3 regions of the Mesorhizobium sp. U510 genome follow, and region 1 is predicted to be linked to each of the others. Evidence: predicted binding sites of a transcription regulator. Region 1 holds the regulator's gene; each other region holds the start of a gene.

The links. The regulator PhoB, encoded in region 1, activates phosphate uptake and scavenging genes when phosphate is short. The targets are predictions, from matches to a motif close to TGTCATNNANCTGTCAT.
Region 2: ACLGL5_RS06555 (PhoX family protein) is a predicted target of PhoB. The motif match lies at 3,434-3,450, and genes of this name have one in related genera.
Region 3: ACLGL5_RS10865 (ceramide glucosyltransferase) is a predicted target of PhoB. The motif match lies at 3,103-3,119, and genes of this name have one in related genera.

The regions. Positions count from the first base shown of each region.
Region 1 is NZ_CP180532.1:243,635-249,186, forward strand. It holds gene xylF (D-xylose ABC transporter substrate-binding protein) at 1-302, opposite strand, end outside; gene ACLGL5_RS02990 (ROK family protein) at 576-1,826, shown strand; gene phoB (phosphate regulon transcriptional regulator PhoB) at 1,839-2,528, opposite strand; gene phoU (phosphate signaling complex protein PhoU) at 2,548-3,255, opposite strand; gene pstB (phosphate ABC transporter ATP-binding protein PstB) at 3,281-4,084, opposite strand; gene pstA (phosphate ABC transporter permease PstA) at 4,081-4,932, opposite strand; gene pstC (phosphate ABC transporter permease subunit PstC) at 4,936-5,552, opposite strand, start outside.
Region 2 is NZ_CP180532.1:931,768-937,319, forward strand. It holds gene ACLGL5_RS06545 (flavin-containing monooxygenase) at 1-808, shown strand, start outside; gene ACLGL5_RS06550 (hypothetical protein) at 882-1,106, opposite strand; gene ACLGL5_RS06555 (PhoX family protein) at 1,365-3,368, opposite strand; gene ACLGL5_RS06560 (hypothetical protein) at 3,643-4,260, shown strand; gene ACLGL5_RS06565 (response regulator) at 4,448-5,110, opposite strand; gene ACLGL5_RS06570 (sensor histidine kinase) at 5,107-5,552, opposite strand, start outside.
Region 3 is NZ_CP180532.1:1,842,213-1,847,764, forward strand. It holds gene ACLGL5_RS10845 (aspartate aminotransferase family protein) at 1-422, shown strand, start outside; gene argF (ornithine carbamoyltransferase) at 439-1,350, shown strand; gene ACLGL5_RS10855 (Hsp33 family molecular chaperone) at 1,480-2,511, shown strand; gene apaG (Co2+/Mg2+ efflux facilitator ApaG/CorD) at 2,549-2,941, opposite strand; gene ACLGL5_RS10865 (ceramide glucosyltransferase) at 3,221-4,369, shown strand; gene ACLGL5_RS10870 (O-succinylhomoserine sulfhydrylase) at 4,402-5,552, opposite strand, start outside.

The DNA of each region.
Region 1 (5,552 bases):
TGCACGGCCGGGCCGATGGCCGAGGCATCCTGGGCCAGGATGATCAGCGAATTGGCGCCCTGCGAGATCAGGCTCTCGACATCGGTAAGCTGCTTGCCGGGATTGGATTGCGCATCGGCGGAAATATACTTGTCGCCGGCGGCCTCGATCGCCTTCTTCATGGCGGCCTCGTCGGTCTTCCAGCGCTCTTCCTGGAAGTTGGACCACGAAACGCCGATGACCTTGTCCTTCGCCTGCGCGACCGACGCAAGCGTCAGCGACATGGCGACACCCGCCAGGATGGCGGCTGTGAATCTCTTCATGATATTCCTCCCTGCGCCGCGTATGGCGCGACCAACTGGCCCTAAGGCCGGCACAGAGGCCCTATTTTTTCGAGCCTCGAAAAAACACTGATCCAACACCGGAACGCTGTCAACAACGATTCTGATGGATTTTGATGTCCCTCTGAATTTTTTTCGAGCTTCGCAATAAATAAATGACAGCACAGGCCGCTTCTGCCAGTATTTGACCGTATCGCCGGCAGCGTTCGAGGGAGGACCGGAAGAACCGCGGCGACCGGGAGGATGTGAAAAAACATGTCGGTCGGAATCCGCCACGACGATCTGCGCCGGCGCAACCGCGCCATGGTGATCGCGGCCGTGCGCCGGGCCGGCCGGCCCTCGCGCACCGAGATCGCAGCGACCACCGGCCTCAGCCATTCGACCATATCGGCGATTTCCTCCGACCTGATCGGTGAAGGCATCCTGGCCGAGGGCAAGCCGAGCGAGGCCGGCGCGCTGAAACGCGGCAGGCCGCAGGTCGGCCTCGGCCTCAATCCGGAGGCCGCGGCTGTGATGACCGTGGTGCTGTCGCTGAATTTCCTGTCGGTCGCAGTCATCGACTATGCCGGCCAGGTGATATCGGAGGAACAGCGCCGGCTGGACACGCTGACCATGTCGCGCGAGGCGCTGATCGGCGAGTGCGTGGCCATAGTGCGGCGGCGCCTCGAGGATCCCGACATCGACGTACGCAGCGTCGCCCGCATCGCGCTGGCGATCCAGGGCATCACCGACACCGAGGCCCGGGCGATGCTGTGGTCGCCGATCACACCGCAGACCGACATCGCCTTCGCAGACATACTCGAAGCAGAGTTCGGTATCCCCGCCACCATGGAAAACGACTGCAACATGATGGCGGTGGCGCTGCGCTGGCGCGATCCCGAGCGCTACCGCGACGACTTCATCGCCATCCTGCTTTCGCACGGCATCGGCATGGGGCTGGTGCTGAAGGGCGAGCTGTTCACTGGCACCCATTCCTCAGGCGGCGAATTCGGCCACATGATCCACCGGCCGGGCGGCGCGCTCTGCCGCTGCGGGCGGCGCGGCTGTGTCGAGGCCTATGCCGGCAATTACGCCATCTGGCGCAACGCCAGGCAGCTCAGCGAGGACACCGAGCCGGTGGCCGATGTCAGCGACGCGCAGATGCGGGCGCTGGCCGCGACGGCACGGGAACGGGACGGGCCCGAGCGCGAAGCCTACCGCAAGGCCGGGGAGGCACTCGGCTACGGCCTCGGCAGCCTGTTTGCGCTGATCGATCCCGCGCCCGTCGCCATGGTCGGCGTCAGCGCCGCTGCCTTCGACCTGATCGAGCCGGCATTGCGCGAGGCCATCGCCCAGACCGCCGGCGGCCAGCACTCGAAATCGATCTCCTTCGACACCGAGCCGAACGAACTGCCGCTGATCCGCGAAGGCTGTGCCATGCGCGCGCTGACCTTCGTCGACCAGGAGATTTTCGCGCCCGGCGTGCAAACGAAAGCAGGCCCTGCCGCGAAGAAAAACGTCGCCTGAGTCAGTTCGTGCTCAATCCTCGCGGATCGCGTAGCCCGCCCCACGGATGGTGCGGATGACATCCGGCATGCGGCCATTGTTGACCGCCTTGCGCAACCGGCCGACATGCACGTCCACGGTGCGCTCGTCGATGTAGATCGTCTCGCCCCAGACATTGTCGAGCAGTTGGCTGCGCGAGAACACGCGCCCGGGGTGCCGCATCATGAATTCGAGCAGGCGGAATTCGGTCGGCCCGAGCCGGATCTCGCTCTTCTTGCGGTAGACCCGGTGCGATTCACGGTCGAGCACGATATCGCCGACCTTGAGCACGCTGGACAGCACTTCCGGCTTGGCGCGGCGCAGCAGCGCCTTGACGCGGGCCATGAATTCCGGCGTCGAGAACGGCTTGACCAGATAGTCGTCGGCGCCGGTGGAGAGCCCACGTACACGGTCGCTTTCCTCGCCCCGGGCGGTCAGCATGATGATCGGCAGCCGCTCGGTCTCGGGCCGCATTCGCAGGCGCCGGCAGAGTTCGATGCCGGACACCGCCGGCACCATCCAGTCGAGCACAAGGAGGTCGGGCACGTTCTCCTGCAGGCGGATTTCGGCTTCGTCGCCGCGGGTCACCACCTCGACCTGGTAACCCTCCGATTCCAGATTGTAGCGGAGGAGCACGCCGAGCGGCTCCTCGTCCTCCACCACCATGATGCGTGGTGCGATCATCGATTGATTACCCCTGCGCTCAGGCCGCCGGCGCCGACATCGCCGTCTCGTCCTGTTTTGGACGATTGGCGGGCAGTTGCGTGCCGGTCAGGACATAGTACGCATTCTCGGCGATGTTGGTCACATGGTCGCCGATGCGTTCGAGATTCTTGGCGCAAAACAACAGATGCGTGCAAGCCGTGATGTTGCGCGGGTCTTCCATCATATAGGTCAGCAATTCGCGGAAGACGGAGGTGTATTTGACGTCGATGCGCTCGTCGTCGGCGCGCAGCTTCGCCAGTGCCGCGGCATCGCGCGCCGCATACTCCTCGATCACACCCTGCACCTGGATCAACACCAGCTGCGCCATGGCGTCGATGGAATGCGACAGGTCGCGCGGCGTGGCGCTGAGGCCGACAGTGCCGACGCGCTTGGCGATGTTCTTGGCAAGGTCGCCGATGCGTTCGAGGTCGCCGGCCATGCGGATCGAGCCGACGACATGGCGCAGGTCGTCGGCCATCGGCTGGCGCTTGGCGATCAGCGTGATGGCGCGGTCGTCGAGTTCGCGCTGGCGCGCATCCATGATGGCGTCGTCGGAGACGACGCGCTGAGCGAGAGCATTGTCGGAGTTCAGCAGTGCCTTGGTGGCGCCGCCGACCATCGAGCCGGCGAGATCGCCCATGTCGCTGATCAGCCTGCTGATCTGTCCGAGATCCTCGTCGAAGGCTGCGACTGTGTGTTCGGCCATGATCCTGGTCCTCGTATGCGTGCGATCAGCCGAAGCGGCCGGTGATGTAGTCTTGCGTGCGCTTCTCGCGAGGCGACGTGAAGATCTTCTCGGTGCGGTCGAACTCGACCAGTTCGCCCAGATACATGAAGGCGGTCTGCTTCGAGACGCGCGCCGCCTGCTGCATGTTGTGGGTGACGATGACGATCGTGTAGTCGGCCTGCAACTCGTCGATCAGCTCCTCGATCTTGGCGGTCGACAGCGGGTCAAGCGCCGAGGCCGGCTCGTCGAGCAGGATCACCTCCGGCTTCACCGCCACGGTGCGGGCGATGCACAGCCGCTGCTGCTGGCCGCCCGACAGGCTGAGGCCGCTGGCATTGAGCTTGTCCTTGACCTCGGTCCACAGCGCCGCGCGCTTGAGCGCCTGCTCGACACGGCCGTCCATCTCGGCCTTGCTGATCTTCTCGTAGAGCCTGACGCCGAAAGCGATGTTCTCGTAGATCGACATCGGGAACGGCGTCGGCTTCTGGAACACCATGCCGATCTTGGTGCGCAGCAGGTTGAGATCCTGCGAACGGTCGAGGATGTTCTGGCCGTCGAGCAGCACCTGGCCCTCGGCGGTCTGCTTGGGATAAAGCTCGTAGATGCGGTTGAAGACGCGCAGCAGCGTCGACTTTCCGCAACCCGACGGGCCGATGAAGGCGGTGACGCTGCGCTCGGGCAGCGACAGCGTGATATCCTTCAGCGCCTTCGACTGGCCGTAGTAGAAGTTGAGGTTCTTGACCTCGATCTTGGCCTTGGTCACCGCCTCGGCGGCGATCGTCATGTCTGGAGACAACATCTGGCTCATTTGTCCTCTCTGCGTCCGGTCAGGCTGCGCGCAAAGATGCTGAGCGCGAGAACCGTCAATGTGATTATGAGTGCACCGGTCCAGGCCAGCTGCTGCCATTCCTCATAGGGGCTGAGAGCGAACTGGAAGATGGTGACAGGCAGGCTGGCCATCGGCGCGTTGAGATTGCTCGACCAGAACTGGTTGTTCAGCGCCGTGAAAAGAAGCGGTGCGGTCTCGCCGGAGATGCGGGCGATGGCCAGCAATATGCCGGTGACGATGCCCGAAAGCGCGGCGCGATAGGCAACCGAGCGGATGACCACCCAGCGCGGCGCGCCGATCGCGGTGCCGGCTTCGCGCAAGGCGTTGGGCACCAGGTTGAGCATGTCCTCGGTGGTGCGCACGACGACGGGGATGACCAGGATGGCGAGTGCTACGGCACCGGCGATCGCCGAGAAATGCCCCATCGGCCGCACCATAAGCTCATAGACGAACAGGCCGATGATGATCGACGGCGCCGACAGCAGGATGTCGTTGATGAAGCGCACCACCGTGGTGAGCTTCGAGAAGCGGCCATATTCGGCCATATAGGTACCGGCCAGCACGCCGATCGGCGTGCCGACGATGATGCCGATGATGGTCATCACGATGCTGCCGTAGATGGCGTTGAGCAGGCCGCCGGCGTCGCCGGGCGGCGGCGTCATTTCCGTGAAGACCGAGAGGGAGACGCCGGCCAGGCCCTTGTAGAGCAAGGCGCCAAGGATCAGCGCCAGCCAGGCAAGGCCGATGCCGGCAGAGATGACGCACAGCGTCATCATCACGCCATTCTTGCGCTTGCGGCTTTGGTGAAGCGATGCGGCTGTCGACATCGGTCAGGCTCCCGTGCGGGCGTCGATGCGCATCAGCATGTAGCGGGCGATGGCAAGGATCAGGAAGGTGATAACGAACAGGATAAGGCCGAGCGCGACCAGCGAGGAGGTGTAGAGATCGCCGACCGCTTCGGTGAATTCGTTGGCGATGGTCGCCGAGATGGTCGTTGCCGGCGCAAACAGCGACGTCGAGATGCGGTGCGCGTTGCCGATGACGAAGGTCACCGCCATCGTTTCACCGAGCGCGCGGCCGAGAGCGAGCATGATGCCGCCCATGATGCCGATGCGAGTGTAGGGAATGACGACCCGGCGCGTGACCTCCCAGGTCGTGCAGCCGATGCCATAGGCCGATTCCTTGAGCACCGACGGCACCGTATCGAAGACGTCCTTGGTGATCGAGGTGATGAACGGCAGGATCATGATGGCCAGGATCATCGCCGAGGTCAGCAGGCCGATGCCATAAGGTGGGCCCGCGAACAGGCCGTTGAGGCCGGGAATGCCGTGGAACACGCTGATGATGAAGGGCTGCACCGTCGTCTGCAGGAACGGCGCCAGCACGAACAGGCCCCAGATGCCGTAGATGATCGAAGGGATGCCGGCCAGCAGTTCAACCGCCATGC
Region 2 (5,552 bases), 690 kb from region 1:
TTGGCTGGTGCGCACCAGCGCCGGCTCGCGTCTGGCGCGTCATGTCATCGTCGCCACCGGTCGTGACAAGGAGCCCTTCACGCCGCAGTGGGTGGGCATGCAGGCCTTCGCGGGCCGGATCATCCATTCGGCGGATTTTGGCGACGCCAAGTCCTATGCCGGCAAGAAGGTGCTGGTCGTCGGCGCCGGCAATTCGGGCTTCGATGCCCTCAATCATCTGGCCGGCGTGGATACGGCTTCTCTCTGGCTGTCGGCCCGCAATGGCCCCGCCCTTCTGCCCAAGCGGATCGGCAAGATCGCCGTGCACCGGCTTTCGCCGCTCATGGCGCGCTTGCCGCTGCGCGTTGCCGATGCGGTGATGGCCGCGACGCAGCGGCTGGTTTTCGGCGATCTCACCAAATTCGGCATGCCGCCCGCGCCGTCGGGCGGCGCCAGCCGCCTGGCCTCGGACTACACCGCGATTGCCGCGGATGACGGTGCCGTCGACGCCATAAAGTCTGGCAAGATTACCGTGGTGCGGGCGATACGAGAATTCACCCGCGATGGCGTGATCCTGGCCAATGGTCGCCTGATCGATCCCGATATCGTCATTGCCGCCACGGGCTACCGCACCGGGCTGGAGCGCATGGTCGGCGATCTCGGCGTGCTCGACGGCAAGGGTGTCCCGCTCTTCAACGGCGGTGAAGCCGACCCGAAACTGCCCGGCCTGTGGTTCACCGGTATGCGGCCGAGCATTCGTGGCTGCTTCGCCAATGCCGCCATTTTGGGCAAGGCGATCGCCAGGCGGATCGCCGGCGCGGGCCGCTAGCGCAATTCCGGGAAGTGTGAGCGCTTTCCCTTGGGAATTGCGTCGAAACAAAGAGCTCTAGCGACCTGACGCCTCACGCCGATTTCGGCTCGAGCCGGCGGAAGCCGACGGCTTGCATCAGCATCTCCCCGTCGACCATGCCGGCATTGTGCAGCGCGAGCAGGGTGAGCGCGATCTCGCGTGCTTCCGGCGAATCGGGCTGAGCTGTGCGCCGCAGGCAGACTTCGTCAAAGACGCGCTGCAGCCTGGCGATGTCGCCGGGCTTGAGCAGGCCCCGGTCATAGACTGACTTCGACATGGTGGCGGGCTCCGGGAAACGACCCAATTCATCTCGCCCAAAAGCGGGTCCGGTTTTGGGCGTACGACATGCACAAGACAAAGACCTAACGCGCGTCGCACGAATCCGTTTCGACGCGCGTTAGGGCGCCACCAGTAAATTGCCGATCTTTCCCGAGGCTTGAACCTTGGCGATTGGCGGAAACATCCATCGACGTTGGGGAGGCGGTCCGGCACGCAGGGCTCGGTCAAATCCGCTGCGTGCTCCAGCCGCCTGATATCACACCGCGATCTTGCCGCCGCCTTGCCTGGTGATGGCGACGACCGACGGCCGCACCGGCATTTCGGACTTGAAGTCCGGCCAGCGCGTCGACGGATCCTCATAGTAGGACGGCCGGCCGAAGCCTTCCCAATCCTCGCCGCCATCGCCCGGATGCTGGACGGCAACGAAGGCGGTCCGGTCGTCGGGCGCAAACAGCGGGCCGCACATTTCCGCGCCGATCGGCACGCGGAAGAACAGTTTCGAAGTTGCCCGCGCAGCCCCCTCGGTGTCGACCGCCCACAAGCCATCGGTGCGGCCGGTGGCCTTCGGGCCTTGGCCGTCGGTAGCGACCCACAGGCGCCCGGCCGAATCGACCGCGCAATTGTCGGGCATGCCGAACCAGCCATGGGCCGTCGTCGCCGTCGAGAAGGTGGCGCCGACATCGGCAACCGACGGATCGCCGCATTTCAAAAGCACTTCCCATTTGCCCTTGGCGGCCGTGAAATCGCCGTCGGTCTCGGTGATCTCGATAATGTGGCCGAAGGCATTCTCGGCGCGCGGATTGGCGGCGTCGACCTGGTCTGCCTTGCGCTTCGAATTGTTGGTCAGCATGACATAGACCTTGCCGTTGACACCATTGGGCTGGATGTCCTCGGGCCGGTCCATCTTGGTGGCACCGAGCAGATCGGCGGCGCGCCGCGTCTCGATCAGCACGTCGGCCTGGCTGCCAAAGCCGTTTTCCGCCGTCAGCGGCCCCTGGCCGAAGACGATCGGCAGCCAGTCGACCGTGCCGTCCTCGGCGAATTTGGCGACATGCAGCGTGCCCTCGTCGAGCAGGTCCTTGTTGGCGGCATGGTCGTTGGCGTTGAACGTGCCCTTGGTGACGAATTTGTAGACATAGTCGAAGCGCTCGTCGTCGCCGAGATAGAAGACGACGCGGCCGTCCTTGGCGACGATGGATTCGGCGCCCTCATGCTTGAAGCGGCCCATGGCGGTGCGCTTCCTCGGTGTCGATGTCGGATCGTTGACGTCGACCTCGACGATCCAGCCGAAGCGATTGGGTTCGTGCGGCTCCTTGGCGAGGTTGAAGCGGTCGTAATGCGCGCCCCATTCATAGGCACCTTCCGGAATGCCGAGCCGCTTGTAGTTGGCGGCTTCCTTGTGGCCCTCGGGCAATTCGCCGGAGAAATAGCCGTGGATGTTCTCCTCGGCCATCACATAGGTGCCCCAAGGGGTGACGCCGCCGGCGCAATTGTTGAAAGTGCCGAACACTTTCGTGCCGGACGGGTCGGCATTGGTCTTGACGCGGTCGTGGCCGGCGACCGGGCCCGACAGCGCCATTTCGGTGGTGGCGGTGATGCGGCGGTTGAGCTTGCCGTCCCGCACCACTTGCCATTTGTCTGACACCTTGCGGATTTCGACGATGGTGCCGCCATGCGCCGCCATCTCGACATCGACCTGCTCCTTCGAGAGCGGCGCGACCTCGGCCTTCTTCTTCCCGTCCTTCTCGACGATCGAAACGATGCCCGGAAACATCAGATGCGGGTTGGTGTATTCGTGGTTGACGACGAGCAGGCCGTGCTCGGCCGAGCCGTCGATCGCGATGTAGCCGACATAGTCGTTGTTGTAGCCAAACTGTCTGGCCTGCGCCTCGGCCGACTGTTTCGTCGGGTCGAACTGCGGCGAATCGGCAAACAGCGGATCGCCCCAGCGCAACAGCACGTCGGCGTCGTAGCCCGGCGCGACATGATGCTTGTCGTCGATCCCGGCCTCGAGCTCGTCGAATTTGAAGGCGGAGCCTTCCGCGGCGCGGGCATCGTCGGCGGCGATCATGGCCAGCGGGCCGACGGTCGCGGCGATCGCCGAGACGGCGAGCGATCCCTTCAGGAATCCCCGGCGCGGGAACCGCGCGGCGATGATCTCGCCCATGGTGCGGTTGTCGGTGGGGTTGGTGGCCGGTCCTTCGTTTTCCTCGAGCAGGCTGGTGCGGAATCGGGCGTCGGGAGAGCGATGTTCGGTCACGAAGGGCCTCTGGCTTTGGAGTGGCTGGAGCTTTTTTGTCGTCTTTCGACCCCTACAGACAACTGATCACATTTTCGTGACATCATACCTGCTCCGCCGCTCCACGCGAGATGATTGTCACCGTGACATCGGACTTTAGTCCAACCTTGCGCTTGCAAAAGTCCTGGAGGACAAACGCAACGGTCGGAGGTCGCTTCCGGCCAATACATCTTTCGGCGATGTTGCTGTTTGCAACGTTGGGGTGGGCGCGCCGGCTCAATCGACGGAGATCAGGATGCACGGATCGATCACGGCCCGGTGCCGCCGGCTGACGGTCGTTTCGGCGGCTGCTCTGGCGCTGACCATCATTCCCTATCGAATTGCCCTGCACGGCTCCGCCCCCGGAATCGACGCCGCATCAGCACAGGCCGCCAATGGCGGCAATGGCGGCGGCAACGGTGGCGGTGGCAATGGCGGCAACGGCGGCGGCGGCAGCGGTGGCAACGGCGGTAATGGCGGCAACAGCGGCGGCGGTAACGGCGGTAACAGCAGCGGCGGTAACGGCGGTAACAGCGGCGGCGGTAACGGTGGCAACAGCGGCGGCGGTAACGGCGGTAACAGCAGCGGCGGTAACAGCGGCAACGGAAATGGAAACGGCGGCAATTCCGGAACGGATGGCAGTGGTGACAACTCGGCATCCGGCAAGGGACAGAGCGACAAAGGCGTCAGCCATGTCAACGCCGCGACCGGTGACAAGGTCTCGGTGAGCGGCAACAAGATCACGGTCACACATCCCGACGGCATCACCGAAAAGATCGAAAACGGCCGTTTCAAAATGAAGGATGCGCTGGGTCGCACGATCATCGACCGCCGGGCCACGCCGGCCGATGTCAGCCGTCTAAAGGCCTTGTGAAACTGGCTAGCAGGCAACGGCCGGTTTCACACGTCACCTCCGCCGCCCCCGGCAGAGGTGATCTTCCCTTGTCCGGCCCTTGCGCGGGTCCGCAATGGCCTGACTGTTTGTTTTGCCGCGATTCCCAAGGGAAAAGCGCCATGCGCTTTGCCCGGGAAACCCGTTTCACACTTTTCCTGGAATTGCTCTAAGAGCGGTTTCTGTCCCGGTCGCGGAACTCGCGCACCATGAGAGCCGCTTCCGTGCGGTTTCGCACATTGAGTTTGGACAGCACCCCGGTCATGTGGTGCTTGACCGTCTTTTCCTGCAGCTCCAGGCGCAAGGCAACCTCCTTGTTGCTGAGCCCCTCCGCCACCAGCCGCAGGATTTCCGTCTGCCGTTCAGTCAGTTGCCGCAACCGGTCCGCCACGCCGTTGGCAGATTGCGGGGACTGGAGATCGGAAAGCAGCCGTGCCGACAGCGTCGGCGTAAGGTAGCCCTCGCCGGCAGCCACATTGCGCAGGATGTCGGCGAGCGCGCGCGATCCGACGCCCTTGAGGATATAGCCCTGCACGCCTGCGTTCAGCGCCGTGGTTACATCGGCATTGGTCTCCGAAACCGTCAGCATGACGATCTTCTGGGCAGGATGGTCGGCGAGGATGCTGACAACCGCGGACAGGCCGCCGCCCGGCATGGAGATGTCGAGCAGCAATATGTCAGGCTGCACCGTCGAGGCGATGCGTTCGGCATCCTGCGCTGTCGCGCCTTCGCCGACGATCTCGAAACCTCCGATCTCCGACAGGCTGCGCGTCACGCCTTCGCGAAACAGCGGATGATCGTCGACAATAGCGATGCGGATAGCGCCAATCATGCTTGCTCCTCGATCGAAAGACTGATCACCAATCGCGTGCCTTGCGCTCCGGTCAAGGTCTCGAACTGGCCGCCAATGCTTTCGACCCGCTCCCTGAGGCCGGCGAGCCCCAACCCGTCGACCCGCGCCGGATCAAAACCCGGCCCGCCGTCCGACACTTCGACAAAAAGCCTGCCATTCTTCATCCCGGCCCGCACCGTCTGATCCTTGGCCCGCCCGTGGCGATAGGCATTGTTCAGCCCTTCCTGCACGAAACGATAGATGCTGATCTTTTCGGAAGTGCCGAGCTCAGGCAAATGCCTGGGCAGCGTGAGCAGCACGGACGTTCCCGTCCGGTGCTGATGTTCGTCGACCGCCATCCGCAATATGTCCGTTGCCGCGGCCGTTTCGATCTGCGGCAAGACGAGACCGGTGCAGATACCGCGAATTTCGCGCATCGCAT
Region 3 (5,552 bases), 1.6 Mb from region 1:
AAGCAGCTGTCGGCATGACGGCTGGCGTGCACGGCACCACATTTGGCGGCAATCCGTTGGCCATGGCCGTCGGCAATGCCGTGCTCGACGTGGTGCTCGAAGACGGCTTCCTCGAAGACGTCCAGCGCAAGGCATTGCTGATGAAGCAAGGTCTGGCGGCGATCGCCGACGAGTTTCCCGATGTCATCGAAGACATCCGCGGCACCGGCCTCATGCTTGGCCTCAAATGCGCCATGCCCAACAACAAGGTGAACATGGCACTGCGCGACCAGCATTTGCTGGCGGTTCCGGCCGGCGACAACGTCATTCGCCTGCTGCCGCCGCTCACCGTCACGGACGCCGAGATCCACGAAGCGCTCAACCGCATCCGCGCCGGTGCCAAAGGCCTGGCGGATGCCATCGCCGTGGCCGCCGCGAAGTAATTCCGGAAAATTGCTGATGTCAGTTCGCCATTTCACCGATCTTTCCACCGTTTCCGAGGGCGACCTGCGCGTCATGCTCGACGACGCGGTGGTGCGAAAGGCGCGCCTCAAGGCCGGCGAGCGCACCCGGCCGCTCGAAGGCAAGGTGCTGGCGATGATCTTCGACAAGCCGTCGACGCGCACGCGCGTCTCCTTCGATGTCGGCATGCGCCAGCTCGGCGGCGAGACCATCATGCTGACCGGCACCGAAATGCAGCTTGGCCGCTCCGAGACCATCGCCGACACCGCCAAGGTGTTGTCGCGCTATGTCGACGCGATCATGATCCGCACCACCTCGCATGAGCGGCTGCTGGAGCTGACCGAGAACGCCACGGTTCCGGTGATCAACGGGCTGACGGATGACACCCATCCGTGCCAGCTGATGGCCGACATCATGACCTTCGAGGAGCATCGCGGTCCGGTGGCCGGCAAGACCATCGCCTGGACCGGCGACGGCAACAATGTGCTGCATTCGCTGCTCGAAGCCTCGGCGCGGTTCCGCTTCAACCTCAACGTCGCCGTGCCGGAAGGCAGCGAGCCGGCGCAGAAGCATATCGACTGGTCCAAGGCCCATGGCGGGAAGCTCCACTTCACCCGCTCGCCCGAGGAAGCCGTCGAGCAGGCCGACTGTGTCGTCACCGATTGCTGGGTGTCGATGGGCCAGGAGCATCGCGCCCGCGGCCATAACGTGTTCTCGCCCTACCAGGTCAATGCCAAGCTGATGGCGCATGCCAAGCCGGATGCGCTGTTCATGCACTGTCTGCCGGCGCATCGCGGTGAGGAAGTGACCGACGAGGTTATCGACGGACCCCATTCGGTGGTCTTCGACGAGGCCGAGAACCGGCTCCACGCCCAGAAGGCGGTGCTTGCCTGGTGTCTTGGGGCTTGAAGTGTCTTGGGGCTTGAGGTGGCTTGGAGTTTGAAAGGTCCGGGCGCTTGATCTGCGGGGGCGCGATGCCTATCTGCGCCGCATCACGCAAATCAAGCGCGTTTGGACGCATGCACCCCAGGGGGCGGCATGGCCGCGCCCTGGAGCTTTGTCATGTTGGAAACGCATCAAGTGACTGAACATCACCCCAAACTCGGCGAGTTCGGCTATGCCGGCGACGATCATGTCGTGCCCTTTGAGGTCGGCCCGCTCGACGTGCGCGGCCGTACCGTGCAGCTCGGGCCGATGCTCGACGCCATTCTCAGCCGCCACGATTATCCCGAGCCGGTCGCCCGCCTGCTGGCGGAAGCCTGTGTACTGACGGTGCTGCTCGGCACCTCGCTCAAATTCGAGGGCAAGTTCATCCTGCAGACCCGCACCGATGGGCCGGTCGACATGCTGGTGGCGGATTTCACCACGCCGTCGGCGCTGCGCGCCTATGCGCGCTTCGATGCCGATAGGCTCGAGGCGCTGGTCGCCGCAGGCGAAACGTCCCAGCAGACGCTGCTCGGCGGCGGCGTGCTGGCACTGACCATCGACCAGGGCGCCCATACGCAGCGCTATCAGGGCATCGTCCAGCTCGATGGCGAAACCCTGGAAGACGCGGCGCGCACCTATTTCCGCCAGTCGGAGCAGATCCCGACGGATATCAGGCTCTCGGTCGCCAAGCTGTTGACGCCAGGCGTCGGCGGGGCGCGCGAGCAGTGGCGCGCCGGCGGCATCCTGGCGCAGTTCCTGCCGCAATCGCCCGAGCGCATGCGCGTTCCGGACCTGCACGGCGGCGACGGCGATCCACGCGAGGAGATCCATGATCCCACGGACAATTCCTGGCAGGAATTGCTGGCGCTGCTCGGCACGATCGAGCCGACCGAGTTGATCGACCCGACGATCGGTGCCGAACGGCTGCTTTATCGCCTGTTCCACGAGCATGGCGTACGCGTCTTCGGCGGCGTTCCCGTGGCCGACCAGTGCTCATGCTCGCGCGACAAGATCCGCGGCATCCTCGAGGGCTTCTCCGCGCAGGAGATCGAGGACAGCACCGAGGATGGCGGCATCCACGTCGCCTGCGAATTCTGCTCGACACAGTACGACTTCGATCCGGCGGAATTTGCCGCACAGTAAAGCCATTCCTTCTCCCCGTGGAACGGGGAGAAGGACGCTAATTCACCGTCCGCCGCGTCCCCGGCAGATCCAGCGAGAACGCCGGGATGGCGATGTCGAAGGTCTCGCCGCGCTTGTTGCGCATCGTATAGTGCCCGACCATGATGCCTGAGGGCGTCGAGAGCGGGCAGCCGGACGTGTATTGATAGCTGTCGCCGGGATTGAGTTCGGGCTGGTCGCCGACGACGCCCGGGCCGCGCACTTCCTCGACTCGGCCGGCACCGTCGGTGATGTGCCAATAGCGCGACAGAAGCTGCACGAATTCGTCCGACTGGTTGTCGATCGTTATCTGATAGCCCCAGACATAGCGGTTCTCGGAAGGATCGGAGCGGTCCTCGAGATAGAACGGCCTGACCTGCACTTCGATTTTGCGCGTGACGGCGCGGTACATAAGCGGCTCCAAAACAATCTAGAGCATGATCCCGAAAAGTGGGAACCGGTTTTCGGAAAAGATCATGCTCAAACCAACAGAACCTTTCGGCGCTCCCGGCGAGCAGGTCAACGTGCGCGTCTTGTCGCGCCTCGTCTTGAAACGCAGGTGCCGGCAAAGAATGTCATTTAAGTGACACATGACAATGGTGGTGTGCACGAACCGGGCGACTCGGCGCTCTGTCGAACTGTTGAAAACGGCCACGATGCGGGCCGTCTCTTCTGGAGTGACCAGATCTCGATGGAACTCGCTCTCATAGCCGCCTCGCTTTCGACTGCTCTTATCCTTTCAAACACTGCAAGTATCCTTCTCGCCGCCTCACAGCTGAGACGGCGCACGACGATCGCACCGCCGGCCGGCAAACCGCCGGTATCGATTGTCATACCCTCGCGCGGCGTCGAGCCGTTCACGCAGGAGACGCTGGAGCGCGCCTTCTCGCTAGACTGGCCCCGCTACGAGCTGATCTTCTGCGTCGCTCATGGAGACGACCCAGTGGTCAGGCTGATCCGTGCCGCCATTGGCCGCTTTCCAAAAGTGCCGGCCCGGCTGTTGATCGGCGACGACCGCGTCAGCGCCAATCCCAAGCTCAACAATTGCGTCAAGGGCTGGGAAGCCGCGCGGCACAATTGGGTTGTCCTGGCCGACTCCAACGTGCTGATGCCGAGAGACTACGTCCAGCATCTGATGGCGGCGTGGCGGCCGGACACCGGCCTTGTCTGCTCGACACCGATCGGTTCGCGGCCGGAGGGCTTCTGGGCCGAGGTCGAATGCGCCTTCCTCAACACGCTGCAGGCGCGCTGGCAATATGCCGGCGAGGCGCTCGGCCTTGGCTTTGCCCAGGGCAAGAGCATGTTGTGGAACAAGCCGATGCTGGATGCCAATGGCGGCATCCGCGCGCTGGCCGCCGCAATCGCCGAAGACGCCGCCGCGACCAAGCTGGTCAGTGGGCTTGGCCTGCGCGTCAATCTCGTCGCGGCACCCTTCGAGCAGCCGCTTGGCCGACGCACGCTTGGCACGATCTGGTCGCGCCAGGCCCGCTGGGCGCGCTTGCGCCGCGTCACCTTCCCACGGTTCTTCGCGCCGGAAATCCTGACCGGCGCGGTGGTGCCGCTGGCGCTTGCGCTGGTTGCGGCGGCAAGCGCCGGCTTCAGCCTGCCGCTGACGGCCATCGCCGTGCTGGCGGCCTTTTATCTCCCGGAATGCGCCCTGGCCTGGTCCAAGGGCTGGCACCTTTCGCCGCGCACGGTCGCGGCGATGATTGCGCGGGACTTGCTGCTTCCAACCATGTGGGGGCGCGGCTGGCTCGGCGGCGCCGTCGACTGGCGCGGCAATGCGATGACCATCGGCACCAAGGCGGCCGAACTGGAAGAGGCGTCGTCGCGCGCCTGATCGCGGCGCGGACGACCTACCTCGACGACCCTCTATTTAGCGGCCTTGAGAGCCTGCGCGATGTCTTCCAGAAGGTCATCGGTATCCTCCAGGCCGACCGACAGCCTGAGCGTTCCTGGCCCGATGCCGAGTTCGGCGCGCGCCTCGTCGCTCAAGTTCTTGTGCGTGGTCGTCGCCGGATGGGTGATCAGGCTCTTGGCGTCGCCGAGATTGTTGGAGATCAGCACGATGTCGAGCGCGTTCTGCAGGGCGAAGGCCGCCTGCTTGCCGCCCTTGACGTCGAGGCAGATCAGCGTCGAGCCGCCCGACATCTGCTTCTTGACGATCGCGGCCTGCGGATGGTCGGCGCGGCCGGGATAGATGACGCGGGCGATCTGCGGCTGCTCGGCGAGGAAATCTGCGATCTTGCCGGCGCTCTCCGTCTGCTGGCGCACGCGCAGCGGCAGCGTCTCCAGGCCCTTCAGCAGCGTCCAGGCGTTGAAGGGCGACAGGCTGGGGCCGGTGTGGCGGAAATAATCATGCAAATTCTCGTCGATCCACTTCTTGTCCGACAGGATCACGCCGCCGAGACAGCGGCCCTGGCCGTCGATGTGCTTGGTTGCCGAATAGACGACGATATGCGCGCCGAGCTGCAACGGCTTCTGCTGCAGTGGCGTGGCAAAGACATTGTCGACGACAAGCCGCGCGCCGATCGAGTTGGCGAGCGCAGCCACAGCGGCGATGTCGACCACTTCCAGCGTCGGGTTGGTCGGGCTTTCCAGGAAGAACAGCTTGGTGTTGGGCCTGACCGCCTTTTCCCAGTTGGCGATATCGGTGCCGTCGACCAGCGTCGCCTCGATGCCGTAGCGCGGTGCCAGCGTCTCGACCACCCAGCGGCAGGAGCCGAACAGCGCGCGCGCCGCCACGATATGGTCCCCGGCCTTGACGCTGCACAGAAGCGCCGCTGTCACGGCCGCCATGCCCGATGCCGTGGCGCGTGCGTCTTCCGCGCCTTCCAGCGCGCACATGCGCTTTTCGAACATGTCGACGGTCGGATTGGCGTAGCGCGAATAGATGAAACCGGGTTCCTCGCCCTTAAAACGGGCTTCGGCGGCTTGCGCCGTTTGATAGACATAGCCCTGGGTCAGGTACATTGCCTCGGAGGTCTCGCCGAAGCCGGAACGCAGGGTTCCGCTATGCACGA